DNA from 3 places in the Mesorhizobium sp. LjNodule214 genome. Region 2 is predicted to be linked to each of the others. Evidence: predicted binding sites of a transcription regulator. Region 2 holds the regulator's gene; each other region holds the start of a gene.
What was found. The regulator PhoB, encoded in region 2, activates phosphate uptake and scavenging genes when phosphate is short. The targets are predictions, from matches to a motif close to TGTCATNNANCTGTCAT.
Positions count from the first base shown of each region.

Region 1: the regulator PhoB is predicted to act here: its motif matches at 3,607-3,623, upstream of ACSQ3Z_RS02180 (alkaline phosphatase D family protein).
Region 3: the regulator PhoB is predicted to act here: its motif matches at 3,141-3,157, upstream of ACSQ3Z_RS31450 (bifunctional 2',3'-cyclic-nucleotide 2'-phosphodiesterase/3'-nucleotidase).

Region 1 is NZ_CAXUPE020000001.1:457,757-463,137, reverse strand. Features, by position in the region: gene ACSQ3Z_RS02205 (GNAT family N-acetyltransferase) at 1-25, shown strand, start outside; gene ppa (inorganic diphosphatase) at 125-658, shown strand; gene ACSQ3Z_RS02195 (hypothetical protein) at 924-1,514, opposite strand; gene ACSQ3Z_RS02190 (TetR/AcrR family transcriptional regulator) at 1,558-2,175, opposite strand; gene ACSQ3Z_RS02185 (MFS transporter) at 2,254-3,537, shown strand; gene ACSQ3Z_RS02180 (alkaline phosphatase D family protein) at 3,696-5,264, shown strand; gene ACSQ3Z_RS02175 (hypothetical protein) at 5,334-5,381, opposite strand, start outside.
Region 2 is NZ_CAXUPE020000001.1:140,517-145,897, forward strand. Features, by position in the region: gene ACSQ3Z_RS00605 (sugar ABC transporter permease) at 1-191, opposite strand, end outside; gene xylF (D-xylose ABC transporter substrate-binding protein) at 340-1,380, opposite strand; gene ACSQ3Z_RS00615 (ROK family protein) at 1,647-2,888, shown strand; gene ACSQ3Z_RS00620 (hypothetical protein) at 2,916-3,269, shown strand; gene phoB (phosphate regulon transcriptional regulator PhoB) at 3,297-3,986, opposite strand; gene phoU (phosphate signaling complex protein PhoU) at 4,003-4,713, opposite strand; gene pstB (phosphate ABC transporter ATP-binding protein PstB) at 4,752-5,381, opposite strand, start outside.
Region 3 is NZ_CAXUPE020000003.1:1,227,087-1,232,467, reverse strand. Features, by position in the region: gene ald (alanine dehydrogenase) at 1-339, opposite strand, end outside; gene ACSQ3Z_RS31465 (Lrp/AsnC family transcriptional regulator) at 552-1,025, shown strand; gene ACSQ3Z_RS31460 (5-formyltetrahydrofolate cyclo-ligase) at 1,030-1,689, opposite strand; gene ACSQ3Z_RS31455 (NAD(P)/FAD-dependent oxidoreductase) at 1,855-3,120, shown strand; gene ACSQ3Z_RS31450 (bifunctional 2',3'-cyclic-nucleotide 2'-phosphodiesterase/3'-nucleotidase) at 3,260-5,239, shown strand; gene ACSQ3Z_RS31445 (hypothetical protein) at 5,294-5,381, opposite strand, start outside.

The DNA.
Region 1 (5,381 bases), 320 kb from region 2:
GAAGGTCGCTTTCGTCTGGGAATGACGGCCTGAAAGCCTGCCGCCAGGTCCTGAGCACCATTCGCCGCATTGCACCCTGCCGCGTCGCCCGCTATCGATCTCGGAAATCGAGAGAGGGAAAACCATGCGTATCGAAGCGATAGCCACCGGAAAGAACCCGCCGGAAGATCTCAACGTCATCATCGAGGTGCCGATCGGCGGCGAGCCGATCAAGTACGAGATGGACAAGGAGGCCGGCACGCTGTTCGTCGATCGCTTCCTGCACACCTCGATGCGCTATCCCGGCAATTACGGCTTCGTGCCGCACACGCTGTCGGGCGACGGCGACCCGATCGACGTGCTGGTCTGCAACACGCGCGCGCTGGTGCCGGGCTGCGTCATCAATGTGCGGCCGATCGGCGTGCTGATCATGGAAGACAATGCCGGCCAGGACGAAAAGATCATCGCCGTGCCGTCGCCCAAGCTGACGCTGCGCTACGAGAACGTCACCGAGTACACGCAGTTGCCCGACATCACGCGCCAGCAGGTGCAGCACTTCTTCGAGCACTACAAGGATCTCGAACCCGGCAAGTGGGTCAAGATCGAAGGCTGGCACGATTCGAAATATGCCAAGAAGATGATCGTCGACGCGATCGAGCGGGCGAAGGCGAGCAAGTAGGCGACGACGCTAGGGGTGCGAGCAAGGGCTAAGCATGGCGCTGCCCCTCATCCGCCTGCCGGCACCTTCTCCCCGTATAGTGACGGGGAGAAGGGAGTAGCTCGGGCCCCGGCTTCTCATTCTGCAGCGTATGTGATTGGCGAAAGCTGCGATGATGGCTTCTTTCTCCCCGTCACTATACGGGGAGAAATGCCCGGCAGGGCAATGAGGGGCGGCGCGAACCGACGATCTTAGCCACCGCTTTGCACAAGGTCGTTTCAACGCCTCAGTTGTCAACCCGACCGAAATCGGGCGCGTCGCCGATCACCACGCGCTTGTCCTTGCCGCAGGCAAAGCTCTTCGCCTTGTCGTCGGCCAGCTTGCGCGCCTGGTCGTTGGCCTGCGGGTTGCCGGTGGCCAGCACCAGCCCGACGGTGCAGCCGTCATGGGCCTCCGGCTGCGCGACCTTGGCGACGACGAGCACCTCGGTCGGCTTGTTCTCGTCCTCGGGATTGCCGATCGAACGGCGGTGGATGACGGCGAAGGGGATGATGACGTCGCCCTTGGTCTCGATGCGCCATTCGACCTTGGGACCGGCCGAGTTGAAGCCGGAAAAGCTCTCCCAGACCGCAGTCATGTCGTCGGACGGGAAGCCGTAGTAAAGCGACTCGCGGGCGTCGTCATAGGCGACCAGCACCGGATAACCACGATAGCCCGAGCAGGCGAGATTGGCCCAGTCGCCTTCGCCTTCCTCGGCCTTCGCATAGGTGACGCAATCCTTCTTCCAGTCGAGGTCGGTGTAGGCGCTGGATATGCCGTCGGCGTGGGCCGCCTGGCAGAGACCGGCGAGGGCAAGCTGGATCAGAAGAGAGCGCATGCGGACAACTCCGTTTTGAGCCGCCGCAGCGTATCGTCAAACGCTATTTCTTCAAGCTGGCTTCGATCAGCAGGTCCGCGTTGCGGGCAACCGACGCCGCCGGCCCGCCTAACCCGAACAGCTGGCCGCTGATATAGGCGCCCTCGATCAGGAGCAGCAGTCCATCGCCCAGCGTGTCGGAATCGGCAGCGCCCATGGCGGTTGCCATGGCGCGCAGGCGGCGGCGCAGTTCCTGCTTGTTGGCCTCGCTCACCACGCGCGCCGGGTGGCCGTGCTCGGGATATTCGACCGCCGCGTTGGTCATGCCGCAGCCGCGGTAATCGGGTCTTTGCGTGCGCTTGCCGACGCGGGTCAGGAAAGCGTTGATCTGGGCGCGCGGATTGCCGGGATGGGCATCGACCGCTTCGTCGAAGCGCCCCCAGAACTCAAGGTCGTATTGCCGCAGGTAGGACGCGGCCAATTCATCCTTGGACGGAAAGCTGCGGTAGAGGCTGGGCTTGGTGACGCCGGCGCGCTTGACGATCTCGTCGACGCCGATCGCCCTGATGCCTTGCCGGTAGAAGAGGTCGCGGGCCACGTCGAGGATCTTCTCGCCGGCTCTCGGCAGGGCCGACGCGTGCGGGTCCTTGATGGACGGTTCAATTTTATTGTCCGATGGCATGCAAAAGACTCGCTTGACAATGTTACTGACCGGTACGTATGGATAGTGCCACCCAATTGCAACGTACCGGTCAGTAACATGATAGCTCAATCCCGTCCGTTTGGCCAGCGCTACGCTTTCGTCGTGGTCGGTGTCATCTTCCTCTGCCTGTTGATCGCGGCCGGGCTTCGCTCGGCACCCTCGGTCATGATGCTGCCGTTGGAGGAGAGTTTTGGCTGGCGGCGCGATGTCGTCTCGCTGGCCGCCGCCATCGGTATCTTCCTCTACGGCCTGACCGGGCCGTTTGCCGCGGCTTTGATGGAGCGCATCGGCCTGCGCCGCACGCTGCTGGCCTCGCTGCTGATCATGTCGGGTTCGACGGCGCTCAGCCTGCTGATGACCAAGCCATGGCATCTGCTGATCACCTGGGGCGTGTTTTCCGGCATCGGTTCGGGCGCGGTCGCCACCGTGCTCGGGGCCACCATCGTCAATCGCTGGTTCAAGACCAATCGCGGCCTGGTGATGGGGCTGATGTCGGCCTCCAGCGCCACCGGCCTGCTGGTGTTCCTGCCGCTGCTCGCCGCGCTGGCGCAGGCGGGCGGCTGGAAGCCGGTCGCCATCGCCATCGCGATCGCCACTGCCGCTCTGGTGCCTCTGGTCTGGCTGCTGGTGCCGGAGCGCCCGTCCTCGATCGGCATGGTGCGCTACGGTGCGGAGGCCGACGACGTGCCCCCGACATCGCCGGCATCGCAAGGCAATTTCCTGGCGCATACGCTGGGCACGCTGCGTCGTGCTGCCGGCACCCGCGTTTTCTGGTACCTGTTCGCCACCTTCTTTGTCTGCGGCTTCACCACCAACGGGCTGGTCGGCACCCATCTGATCGCCTTCTGCGGCGACATGGGCATCGGCGAGGTGCAGGCTGCCGGCCTGCTGTCGATGATGGGCATCTTCGACCTGATCGGCACGACGCTGTCGGGCTGGCTCACCGACCGCTTCGATCCGCGCAAGCTGCTCGGCGTCTACTATGCCATTCGCGGCCTGTCGCTGATCTACCTGCCCTATTCCGGTTTCTCGGCGACCAGCCTGATCATCTTCGCCGTGCTCTACGGGCTGGACTGGATCGCCACCGTGCCGCCGACGCTCAGGCTTGCCAACGAGGCGTTCGGCGACCGCAGCGGCCCGATCGTGTTCGGCTGGATCGTCGCTGGGCACCAGGTGGGGGCAGCGAGCGCCGCCTTCTTCGGCGGCACCATGCGCGAACTGCAAGGCAATTACGAACTGGCCTTCATGATCGCCGGCATGACGGCAATAGCCGCCGCCTGTATCTCGCTGCTGATCAACACCAGTAGGCCGGCGTTCGACCCGGAGCCGCAGGCGGCTTAAGGCGCGGCGGTCAAGCTGCCAATCTCCCCCCTCGTGGGGGAGATCAGCAGATCGCACCCGCCTGTTGGTTGTTACGAAACCTTCATGGTTTGGAGATGTGGCTGAAACATTGAGGCTTGACCTTGGGGGCACCGTTCGAAGCCATCCAGGAGACAGCCATGAACAGAATTTCCCGCCGCGCTTTCGTCACCTCCGCCAGCGCCCTCGGCCTGGTCGGCGCATCGGGTCTTGCGCTGCCCTATTATTCGCGCGCCAATCAGCGGCCGGACTTCACCAATGGCGTCCAGTCGGGCGATGTCGATGCCACCAGCGGCATGGTTTGGACGCGCACGGACCGTCCGTCGCACGTCATGTTCGAAGTCTCGACGACGGAGAGTTTCGCCAATGCAACGCGGCTTGCGCCGCTCGATACGTCGCCGGCCAGCGACTACACGGTGAAGCGGCTGCTCACCGAGCTTGCCTCCGACCAGGACATCTTCTACCGCATGACGGCGGCCGACCTCGCCGACATCAACGCCGTCTCCGAGCCGATCGTCGGGCGCTTCCGCACGGCGCCTGCCTCCAAGCGCGATATCAAGTTCGCCTGGTCGGGCGACACCGCCGGCCAGGGCTGGGGCATCGACGAGACCGGCATGAAGACCTACGCTACGATCGGCAAGCACACGCCCGACTTCTTCCTGCATTCCGGCGACACCATCTATGCCGACGGCGCGATGAAGGACGAGGTCGACCTGCCCGGCGGCGGCAAGTGGAAGAACGTCGTGCTCATCGACGGCAAGCGCAAGGTCGCCGAGACGCTGGACGAATACCGGGACCAGTGGAAATACAACATGATGGACAAACACGTGCTGGGCCTCAGCGCCATCTGCCCGACCTTCTACCAGTGGGACGACCACGAGGTGCTGAACAACTGGTCGGACTCGAAGAATTTGAGCGCCGACGACCGCTACACGGAAAAATCCATCCATGTGCTGGCGGCTCGCGCGGCGCGCGCTTTCCACGAAATGACGACGATCCGCTACGAGCCGTCCGAACCCGGCCGCGTCTACCGCAAGATCGCCTATGGGCCGCTGCTCGACGTGTTCTTCCTCGACATGCGCTCCTATCGCGGCCCCAACAGCCCGGACATGCAGGACACGATGACGCCGCAGTCGCGCATGCTTGGCGAACAGCAGACGAAATGGCTGAAGCGCGAGCTGGCCAACTCCAACGCGACCTGGAAGATCATCGCCGCCGACATGCCGCTCGGCCTCGTCGTCTGGGACGATGCCGCCAAGAAGGCCGGCGCCGAAGCGGTCAGCAATGGCGACAATGGTGCGCCAAAGGGTCGCGAACTCGAGATCGCCGATTTGCTGCGCTACATCAAGAACGCCGGCATCAGCAACACGGTGTGGCTCACCGCCGACGTGCACTACACGGCGGCGCATTACTACAACCCGGACAAGGCACAGTTCCAGGACTTCAACCCGTTCTGGGAATTCGTCGCCGGCCCGATCCACGCCGGCACGTTCGGCCCCAATGATTTCGACATGACCTTCGGGCCGGAGCTGAAATTCATCAAGGCGCCGACCGCCGAGCAGGGCCAGAACCTGCCGCCGTCGGCCGGGCTGCAGTTCTTCGGCCTCGTCGACATCAACGGCGCCAGCGAACAGATGACGGTGCGGCTGATGGATCGCGACGACAACGAGCTTTACAAGGTCACCCTCGATCCTGTGCGGTCGGCGTAAGGCTGCGGAGTGGCGGGATTCAAAGGTGCTGGAGCCTCCCATTCGCGTGCCCAGGGGGCGCGCGGCGCTCTAGTCAGGATAGCAGGCGACGGGAATCTTAGGCCATACCGCGCTGTC
Region 2 (5,381 bases):
GGCGTCAGGAAAAGTCCGCCCGACAGGAGGTGGATGCCGATCCAGATGACCAGCAGCGCGCCGACCATGCCGAGCATGCGCGTGTCGAGTTCGGTCGCCTTGAGGAAACGTCCAACGGCGCTGAGCTCGGCAGCCCGCGCCCGATCCGCGGTCGCATTGGCGACCGGCGTGTTGGAAGCCGTATCGGTCATGATGTCCTCCCACCGGTCTGCCGTCTGGCGCGGTTGCCGGAACACGATGCTATTGGCTTTCCCGGCTCAATTGAAGCGGAAAGCCCCTTTGAGAAACGCCGCGGCTTTAGGGCCGCGGCGCCGAACTCGCTACCGGTATCGGCCGGCTTTAGTTGCAGGCCGCGACGCTGCCCGCGGCGACACCAGCGCAGACCTCGTCCTTCTTGATCCAGCCGGCGTCGATGACGACATTGAGGTTGTCCTTGGTGATCGCGACCGGCGTCAGGAACAGCGACTTGACGGTGTTGCCGCCCGGCGTGGTGAAGTCCTTGACGCCGGCGATATCGGTCATCTGCTTTCCGTCGGCCAGCTGCGAGGCGATCTCGGCGGCGTTCTTGCCGAGCTCGCGCGCGTCCTTCCACACCGACACGGTCTGCGTGCCAAGCGCGATGCGGTTCAGCGCGGCGTGGTCGCCGTCCTGGCCCGAGACCGGAACGGTTCCGGCCAGCCCCTGCGCCGTCAGAGCGGCAACGACACCGCCGGCGGTGCCGTCATTGGCCGCCACCACCGCATCGACCTTGTTGTCGTTGGCAGTCAGGAACTGTTCCATGTTCTTCTGCGCATTGGCCGGCAGCCAGCCGTCCGTATAGGCCTCGCCGACATTCTTGATCTTGCCGCCGTCGATGGCTTCCTTCAGCACTTCCATGGAGCCGGCGAACAGGAAATCGGCGTTCGGATCGGCGCCCGAACCCTTGATGAAGACATAGTTGCCCTCCGGCTTGACCTTGAACACTTCGCGGGCCTGCATGCGGCCGACTTCCTTGTTGTCGAAGGTCAGGTAGAAGACGTCCTTGTTCTCGATCAGTCGGTCGTAGCCGACGACCGGAATGCCTTCGTCAAGCGCCTTCTGCACCGCCGGCCCGATGGCCGAGGCGTCCTGCGCCAGCACGATCAGCGCATTCGCACCCTGCGAGATCAGGCTTTCGACGTCGGTCAGCTGCTTGCCGGGATTGGACTGCGCGTCGGCGGAAATGTACTTGTCGCCGGCAGCCTCGATCGCCGCCTTCATTGCCGCCTCGTCGGTCTTCCAGCGCTCTTCCTGGAAGTTCGACCATGACACGCCAATGACCTTGTCCTTCGCCTGCGCGACCGACGCCAGTGTCAGCGACATGGCGACACCCGCCAGCATGGCGACTGCAAATTTCTTCATGATATCCTCCCTGCGCCGCGCGCGGCGCGACAAAACTGACCCGAAGGTCGGCACAAGGCTCTATTTTTTCGAGCCTCGAAAAAACACTGATGCAACGACAAAGCGCTGTCAACATCGATTCTGATGGATTTTGATGGGTCGGCGACTTTTTTTCGAGTCTCGGAATAAATAAATGACAGGGCTTCCCACTTCTGCCAATATTCGATGAGCGCGTCGACGGCCTTCGACGTCACGAAAGGCTGCGGCGGCAGGGAGGAACGCAGGCCATGTCGGTTGGAATCCGCCACGACGATCTACGCCGGCGCAACCGGGCGATGGTGATTTCGGCCGTGCGCCGGGCCGGCCAGCCGTCACGGACCGAGATCGCCGCGACTACCGGCCTCAGCCATTCGACCATTTCGGCGATCTCGTCAGACCTGATCCAGGAAGGCATCCTCACTGAGAGCAAGCCGAGCGAGACGGCTTCACTGAAGCGCGGCCGGCCGCAGGTCGGCCTCGGCCTCAATCCGGAAGCCACGGCGGTGATGACCGTGGTGCTGTCGCTGAACTTCCTCTCCGTCGCCGTCATCGATTATGCCGGACAGGTCATTGCCGAGGAACAGCGCCGCCTCGACACGCTGACCATGCCGCGCGACGAGCTGATCGGCGAATGCACGGCAATAGTCCGGCGCCGGTTCGAGGATCCGGACCTCGATGTGCGCAGCGTCGCCCGCATCGCGATGGGCATCCAGGGCATCACCGACACCCATGCCCGCGCCATGCTGTGGTCGCCGATCACGTCGCTGACCGACATCCCCTTTGCCGACATTCTGGAAGGCGAATTCGGCATTCCCGCCACCATGGAAAACGACTGCAACATGATGGCGGTGGCGCTGCAATGGCGCGATCCCGACCGCTACCGCGACGATTTCATCGCCATCCTGCTCTCGCACGGCATCGGCATGGGGCTGGTGCTGAAGGGCGAACTGTTCACCGGCACTCATTCGTCCGGCGGCGAGTTCGGCCACATGATCCACCGGCCGGGCGGTGCGCTCTGCCGCTGCGGACGGCGCGGCTGCGTCGAGGCCTATGCCGGCAACTATGCCATCTGGCGCAACGCCAGGATGATGAGCGAGGATGCCGAACCGGTCGATGTCGGCGATGCCGACATGCGCGCGCTCGCCGCGCGGGCGCGCGAGACCGACGGCCCGGAGCGCGAAGCCTATCGCAAGGCCGGCGAGGCGCTCGGCTTCGGCCTTGGCAGCCTGTTCGCACTGATCGACCCGGCACCGGTCGCCATGGTCGGCGTCGGCGCCGCCGCCTTCGATCTGATCGAACCGGCGCTGCGCGAGGCGATTGCCCAGACTGCCGGCGGCCAGCACTCGAAATCGATCTCCTTCGACACCGAGCCGAATGAGTTGCCGCTGATCCGCGAGGGCTGCGCCATGCGCGCGCTCGGCTTCGTCGACCAGGAGATTTTTGCGCCGGGCGTCCAGCAGCGAACGGTCGCCGGCAAGAGCGTTGCCTGAAACGTCAGACCCCAATCGTGAGCGTCTATGATGAAGAGCTACCGTAACCGGCATGGCGTGACATATTACCTGCCGGACTTCGGCCCGCCAGTCCGTTGGCTTTCTTGCGCCGATGTCTCGTCCCGTGAAACTGATCTTCCCGTCGTGTCCTACTTCGAATGCGACGCCGGAAATCTTGGCTGTCGGGCAATGCACATTTACGCAGATGGTCGCGTGCTCCTCGCCTATCCCGGCGGCCTCGACGGCGATCACTTGCCCGAAGGGGAGCTGCCGCCGGTGGGAGAGGTCGACGACCCAGATGGCGCGCAAACCCGCGAGACCACCAAACCCGAGTTCGATGCTCTGTGGGCTGTACTGTCTCGCTTAGAAAGTAGCGCGTGAATCCCGATCTGTCGGGATGGAAGGGTCCTAATCTTCCCGGATCGCGTAGCCTGCGCCGCGGATGGTGCGGATGACGTCGGGCATGCGGCCATTGTTGACCGCCTTGCGCAGCCGGCCGACATGCACGTCGACCGTGCGCTCGTCGATATAAATCGTCTCGCCCCAGACATTGTCGAGCAACTGGCTGCGCGAAAACACCCGGCCCGGATGCCGCATCATGAATTCGAGCAGCCGGAACTCGGTCGGCCCGAGCCTGATCTCGCTCTTCTTGCGGTAGACCCGGTGCGACTCGCGGTCGAGCACTATGTCGCCGACCTTGAGCATGCTGGACAGCACTTCCGGCTTGGCGCGGCGCAGCAGCGCCTTGACCCTGGCCATGAATTCCGGCGTCGAGAACGGCTTGACCAGATAGTCGTCGGCGCCGGTGGAGAGGCCCCGCACGCGGTCGCTCTCTTCGCCACGCGCCGTCAGCATGATGATCGGCAGCCGCTCGGTCTCGGGCCGCATCCTCAGGCGCCGGCAAAGCTCGATGCCGGAAACCGCCGGCACCATCCAGTCGAGCACCAGAAGATCGGGCACATTCTCCTGTAGGCGGATCTCGGCCTCGTCGCCGCGCGTCACCACCTCGACCTGGTAGCCTTCGGATTCCAGATTGTAGCGGAGCAGCACCCCCAGCGGCTCCTCGTCCTCCACCACCATGATGCGTGGCGCGATCATCGGTCGGTTACCCCTGTCATGCCGCCGGTGCGGACATCGCCGTCTCGTCCTGTTTGGGACGATTGGCGGGCAATTGCGAGCCGGTCAGAACGTAGTAGGCGTTCTCGGCAATGTTGGTGACATGGTCGCCGATGCGCTCCAGATTCTTGGCGCAAAACAGCAGATGCGTGCAGGCCGTGATGTTGCGCGGATCCTCCATCATGTAGGTCAGCAGCTCGCGGAACACCGACGTGTACTTGACGTCGATGCGCTCGTCGTCGTTCCGAAGCTTGGCGAGTGCCGCAGCGTCGGCGGCGGCGTATTGCTCGATCACCCCTTGCACCTGGACCAGCACCAGCTGCGCCATCACATCGATGGTGTGCGAGAGGTCGCGCGGCGTGACGCTGAGGCCGACGGTGCCGACGCGCTTGGCGATGTTCTTGGCAAGGTCGCCGATGCGTTCGAGATCGCCGGCCATGCGGATCGAACCGACCACAGCGCGCAGATCGTTGGCCATCGGCTGGCGCTTGGCGATCAGCGTGATGGCGCGGTCGTCCAGCTCGCGCTGGCGCGCATCCATGATGGCGTCGTCTGAGACGACGCGCTGCGCCAGCGCATTGTCCGATGTCAGCAATGCACGGGTTGCCCCGCCGACCATCGAGCCGGCCAGTTCGCCCATGTCGGAGATCAGCTTACTGATCGCCCCGAGATCCTCGTCGAAAGAGGCGACGGTATGATGTTCACCCATGATCCTGTCCTCGTGCCTGAAAGTTGCCGCCGGACCGCTCAGCCGAACCGGCCGGTGATGTAGTCCTGCGTGCGCTTGTCGTCGGGGTTGGTGAACATCTTGTCGGTGGCGCCCTCCTCGACCAGATAGCCGAGGTGGAACATGGCCGTGCGCTGCGACACGCGCGCCGCCTGCTGCATCGAGTGCGTGACGATGACGATCGTGTAATTCTGGCGCAGCTCGTCGATCAGCTCCTCGACGCGAGCCGTGGCGATCGGGTCGAGCGCCGAGCAGGGCTCGTCCATCAGGATCACTTCCGGCGACACGGCGATGGCACGCGCGATGCACAGGCGCTGCTGCTGGCCGCCGGAAAGGCCGGTGCCGGGCTCTTGCAGGCGATCCTTCACCTCGTTCCAGATCGCCGCCTTCTTCAGGCTCGATTCGACGATCTGGTCCATGTCGGCCTTGCGCTTGGCCAGCCCGTGGATGCGCGGGCCGTAGGCGACGTTCTCGTAGATCGACTTCGGGAACGGGTTGGGCTTCTGGAACACCATGCCGACGCGGGCCCTGAGTTCGACGACATCGATGTTCTTGTCGTAGATGTCCTCTTCGTCCAGCGTGATCTTGCCGGTCACCCGCGCCGAGTCGATGGTGTCGTTCATGCGGTTGAGGCAGCGCAGGAAGGTCGA
Region 3 (5,381 bases), on a different contig from region 2:
CGTGACGCCGGAGGCGAGCAGGCCCTTGGTCTGCTCCGGATCCGGAGCCAGGTGAAGATAGGTGTAGAGGATCTGGCCGTCGCGCAGTTGGACCCACTCATTGGGCTGCGGCTCCTTGACCTTGACGATCATGTCGGACTTGGCGAACACGTCGGCCGCCGTCTTGGCGATGGTGGCGCCGGCGGCGCGGTAGGCATTGTCGTCGGCGCCGATGCCGGCACCGGCGCCGGTCTCGACCAGCACTTCATGGCCATGCGCGACATATTCGCGGACCGAGCCCGGCGTCAGGCCGACGCGGTACTCGTGGTTCTTGATTTCCTTGGGGCAGCCGACGCGCATTTTCTTCTCCTGATCCGGCCCTTAAGGGCGCGTTCCCTGTTGTTTTCGAGCATGTCGTTACTCCCAAAACTGCTGAACACTTTTGGGCGACATGCATTGAACCCAGTGAACCATGAATCGTTGCGCAGGTGTTTGCGAATGCGCTTGCGCTAGCCGGCATGCTTCGATAATTGTTGCGCGAAATATCAGGATTTTCGAAGGAATCCCGAAGAATGCCACTCGACAGGATTGATATCGCCATTCTGGAGACATTGCAGAAGGATGGCCGGATACCCAATGCCGCACTCGCCGAGAAGGTCGGCCTGTCGCAGTCGGCCTGTTCGCGGCGGCTGGACAATCTGGAGAAATCCGGAACCATCCGCGGCTATCATGCCCGGCTTTCCAATGCAGCACTCGGCCACCAGATGACGGCGATCGTGCATATATCGCTGTCGGGACAATTCGAGAAGACGCTGTCGGATTTCGAAGCGGCGATCAAGCGCTGCCCGAACGTGCTTTCCTGCCACCTGATGTCAGGTGAATACGACTATATCCTGCGCATCGCAGCAAAGGATCTGGTCGACTACGAGCGCATCCACAAGGAATGGCTGTCGGCCATGCCGCATGTGACGAAGATCAATTCGTCCTTCGCCTTGCGCGAGATCGTCGACCGGACGACCGTGGGGCTGAGGCTTGAAATGGCTTAGGCTGCTAAATTCTGGCGGTCGCCGTCACCACCTGGTCCATCGGGATGTCGTGTGGTTGCGGGTAAATCGTGGCGATGCGCTGCAGTTCGTAGCCGACGCCGATGACCAAAGGCTTGAACGGCATCGCGGCCAGGGTGCGGTCGAAGAAACCGCCGCCGTAACCCAGGCGATAGTTCCGGGGATCGATGCCGACGATCGGCGAGATGACGATGGCGGGCAGCACCGGATCGCCTTCGGCCGGGATCGGGATGTTCCAGACGCCTTTCTCCAGCCGATCGCCAGGGACATAGGCGCGAAACACCAGCGGCTGTCCCTTCTCGATGACGACGGGCAGGGCCGTGCGGCCGCCGCGCTCGTTGATGGATACCATCCATGGGCGCAGATCCGGCTCGCCGCGAAACGGCCAATAGAGGCTGACCAGGCGGCCGGCAATGTCGCCGATCAGCGCGTCGAGGCCTTCGGCTATGCGCTGCGACATTGCCGTTCGTGCGTCGGCGGAAACCGCCAGCCGCGCCGCGATCAGCCGCTCGCGCTCGGCCTTGCGCCAGCGCCGCACGTCGGTCCATTCGGTGAGCGGCGTGCGGAACTCGGGATCGAGCTCATGCATGAAGCAGGGCGGCGAGGAATACTGCGCCGGATCTTCGCCGTCACGATCGCTAGCCATGCTTCACTCCGGTCATCCAGTCCGGAGGCTATACCCCGCATGAGCCGGCCGGCATGTGCATTCACGACATCGAGCGGCGAGTCCCGGGCAGTCGGGGCACTGTTGCAGTGCACAAAAATGCCTATATCGAAGCTGGTGAATTTACGCGCCCATGGGGTGAATGAGATGAACGAAGCCAGCCATCATGTCGTCGTTGTCGGCGCGGGCTTCGGCGGTCTCGAATTCACCCGAGCGCTATCGGGTGTGCCGGTGCGCATCACCATGATCGACAAGCGCAACCATCATCTTTTCCAGCCATTGCTCTATCAGGTGGCGACCACGGCGCTGGCGACCTCGGAGGTCGCCTGGCCGATCCGCCATCTGTTGCGCAAGCGCAAGGATGTGACGACGCTGCTCGCCAATGTCAGCGGCGTCGACCGCGCCGGCAAGCGTGTGCTGCTCGACGATGGCAGCGCGGTCGCCTACGACACGCTGGTGCTCGCCACCGGCGCCGGCCACGCCTATTTCGGCCATGACGAATGGGAGCCTTTTGCGCCTGGGCTGAAGACACTCGAGGACGCGACCACCATCCGGCGGCGCATCCTTCTGGCCTTCGAGCAGGCCGAGCGGGAAACCGATCTCGAAAAGCGAAAGGCGCTGCTGACGCTGGCAATCGTCGGCGGCGGGCCGACCGGCGTGGAACTGGCCGGGACTATTGCGGAACTCGCGCGCGACACGCTGCGCGGCGAGTTCCGCAACATCGACACGCGCCAGACGCGTGTGGTGCTGATCGAGGCCGGCGACCGCATCCTTGCCAATTTCGCACCGCAGCTCTCGAATTATGCAAGGATGGCGCTCGAGCGACTCGGCGTCGAGGTGGAACTCGGCCGCGCGGTGACACGCTGCGACGCCGAGGTCGTCGTCTTCGGCGACACAGTCCTGCCGGCCCGGACAATCCTGTGGGCGGCAGGCGTTGCGGCGTCGCCGGCCGCCGAATGGCTGGGGGCGGCGGCGGATCGCGCGGGCAGGGTGCTCGTCGAGCCCGACCTCACCGTGCCAGGCAGCCCGGAGATTTTTGTCATCGGCGACGCGGCACATGTCCTGCGGCCTGACGGCAAGCCGGTGCCTGGCGTAGCCCCGGCCGCCAAGCAGGCGGGATGGCATGTCGCCGCGACCATCAAGGCCAGGCTTGCCGGCAATGCCACGCCACGGCCGTTCCGCTACAAGCATGACGGCGATCTGGCGACGATCGGCAAGCGCGCCGCGGTCATCGATTTCGGCTGGATTAAGCTTACCGGCTGGCCCGCCTGGTGGCTGTGGGGCATCGCCCACATCTATTTCCTGATTGGCTTTCGCAACCGGCTGGCGGTTTCGCTTAGCTGGCTATGGATCTATGCGACCGGACAACGCAGTGCGCGGCTGATCACCCAGGGCGACGACGACAAGGGCTGACCTTGCTTGGCGCGAAGACGTTTCATCCGCCCGTCACCTTTTGCTGATCGACTGGATTCCCGATGGACATGGCCGGATTTCAGCGCGAAGCTTTCGCTTCGGGGCAGGGCTTGTCGCATTGTCGAAACAGGAAAAAACAATGTCCCAACTGCTCCACCCTGTCTCCCGCCGCTCGTTGCTAGCGGGCGCCGCCGCAACCGGGGCGCTGATCATGCTGCACCCGTTCTCAGCCCGCGCTCAAGCCAACCAGGCGCATCTCAGGATCATGGAGACGACCGACATCCATGTGAACGTGCTGCCCTATGATTACTACGCCGACAAAGCAAACGACACGATGGGCCTGTCGCGGACGGCTTCGCTGATCGATGCGGTGCGCAAGGAAGCGGTCAACTCGATGCTGATCGATAATGGCGACCTTTTGCAGGGCAATCCGATGGGCGACTACATCGCCTATGAGAAGGGCATGAAGGACGGCGATCTTCATCCGGTCATGAAGGGAATGAACCTGCTTGGGTACGAATGCTCGACACTCGGCAACCACGAGTTCAACTACGGCCTGTCGTTCCTGGACAAGGTGCTGGCCGGCGCCAATTTTCCGTTTGTCTGCGCGAACCTGATCCGCGGCACCGAGCTTGCCACCAATCCGCGGGACGACAAGCTCTACCTCAAGCCGTACGTGATCCTCGACAAGAAGATCAGGGACGGGTCGGGCGCCGAGCAGCCGATCAAGATCGGCATCATCGGCTTCGTGCCGCCGCAGATCATGGTCTGGGACCTGAAAAACCTCGAAGGCAACGTCAAGACGCGCGATATCGTCGAAGCGGCCAAGGCCTGGGTGCCCGAGATCAAGGAGCAGGGCGCCGACATCGTGATTGCGCTTTCGCATTCCGGCATCGACGTCAAGCAAGGCGACATGATGGAAAATGCTTCCTTCTTCGTCGCCGGCGTCGAAGGCATCGATGCGGTCTTCACCGGCCACCAGCATCTCGTCTTCCCCGGCAAGAAGGACTTTCAATCGCTCGAGGCCGTCGACACGCAAAAGGGCACGCTACAGGGCAAGCCTGCCGTGATGGGCGGGTTCTGGGGGTCGCATATGGGCCTGATCGACCTGCTTCTGGAGCGCGACGGCTCGAAATGGCGGGTCGTTTCGGCGACCTCCGAGGCGCGGCCGATCTACGAGCGGATCGACAACAAGAACAAGGCGACGGTCGGCGACGACAAGCGCATCATTGCCGCACTGGAACAGGACCATGAGGCGACGCTGGCCTATGTGCGCCGTCCGGTCGGCAAGACGTCGGCGCCGCTCTATTCCTATTTCGCCTTAGTCGCTGACGATCCGTCGGTGCAGATCGTGAATCAGGCGCAGAGCTGGTACCTCAAGGACATCCTCAAGAGCACGCAATGGAAGGACGTGCCGTTGCTGTCGGCCGCGGCTCCTTTCAAGGCCGGTGGGCGTAGTGGCGCCGACTACTATACCGACGTGCCGGTGGGCGACATCGCTATCAAGAATGTCGCCGATCTCTATCTCTATCCGAACACCGTGCGGGCGGTTGAAATCACCGGCGCGCAAGTCAAGGAATGGCTGGAGATGTCGGCCGGTATCTTCAACCGGATTGAGGCGGGCAAAGCGGACGAGCCGCTGATCAACACCGATTTCCCCTCCTACAATTTCGACGTTATCGACGGTGTCAGTTACAAGATAGACCTCTCGCAGCCGCCGAAATACGATGCCAAGGGTGGCTTGGCGAATGCCGGCTCGAACCGCATCGTCGATCTGATGTTCGACGGCAAGCCAATTGATCCCGCAGCGAAATTCGTCGTTGCGACCAACAATTACCGCGCCGGCGGCGGGGGCAATTTCCCCGATATCAATGCTTTGAAGATCATCTATGAGGCGCCGGACACCAATCGCGACGTGATCGTGCGCTACATCATCAGCGAAGGTACGATAAACCCATCCGCTGATAACAACTGGTCGTTCGCGCCGCTGTCGGGAACCAGCGTCGTGTTCGAGACCGGACCCAAGGCGAAGGATTTCATCGCCGAGGTGAAATCCCTGAAGATCGAGCCCGCAGGCGAGGGCGAAGCGGGGTTTGCAAAGTACCGCATCGCTCTTTGAAGCAGGGTCGCGCTTAGCTTGTTGCCCGGCTGGGGCCGCCAACCGGCGGCCAATCTAGGGCGAGCCGGTCGCGGGAGCGGTGACCGGTCCAGGGAACGCGGGCTGGATGGAATCGCCCAACGGATCATTGGGAACGGTCAAG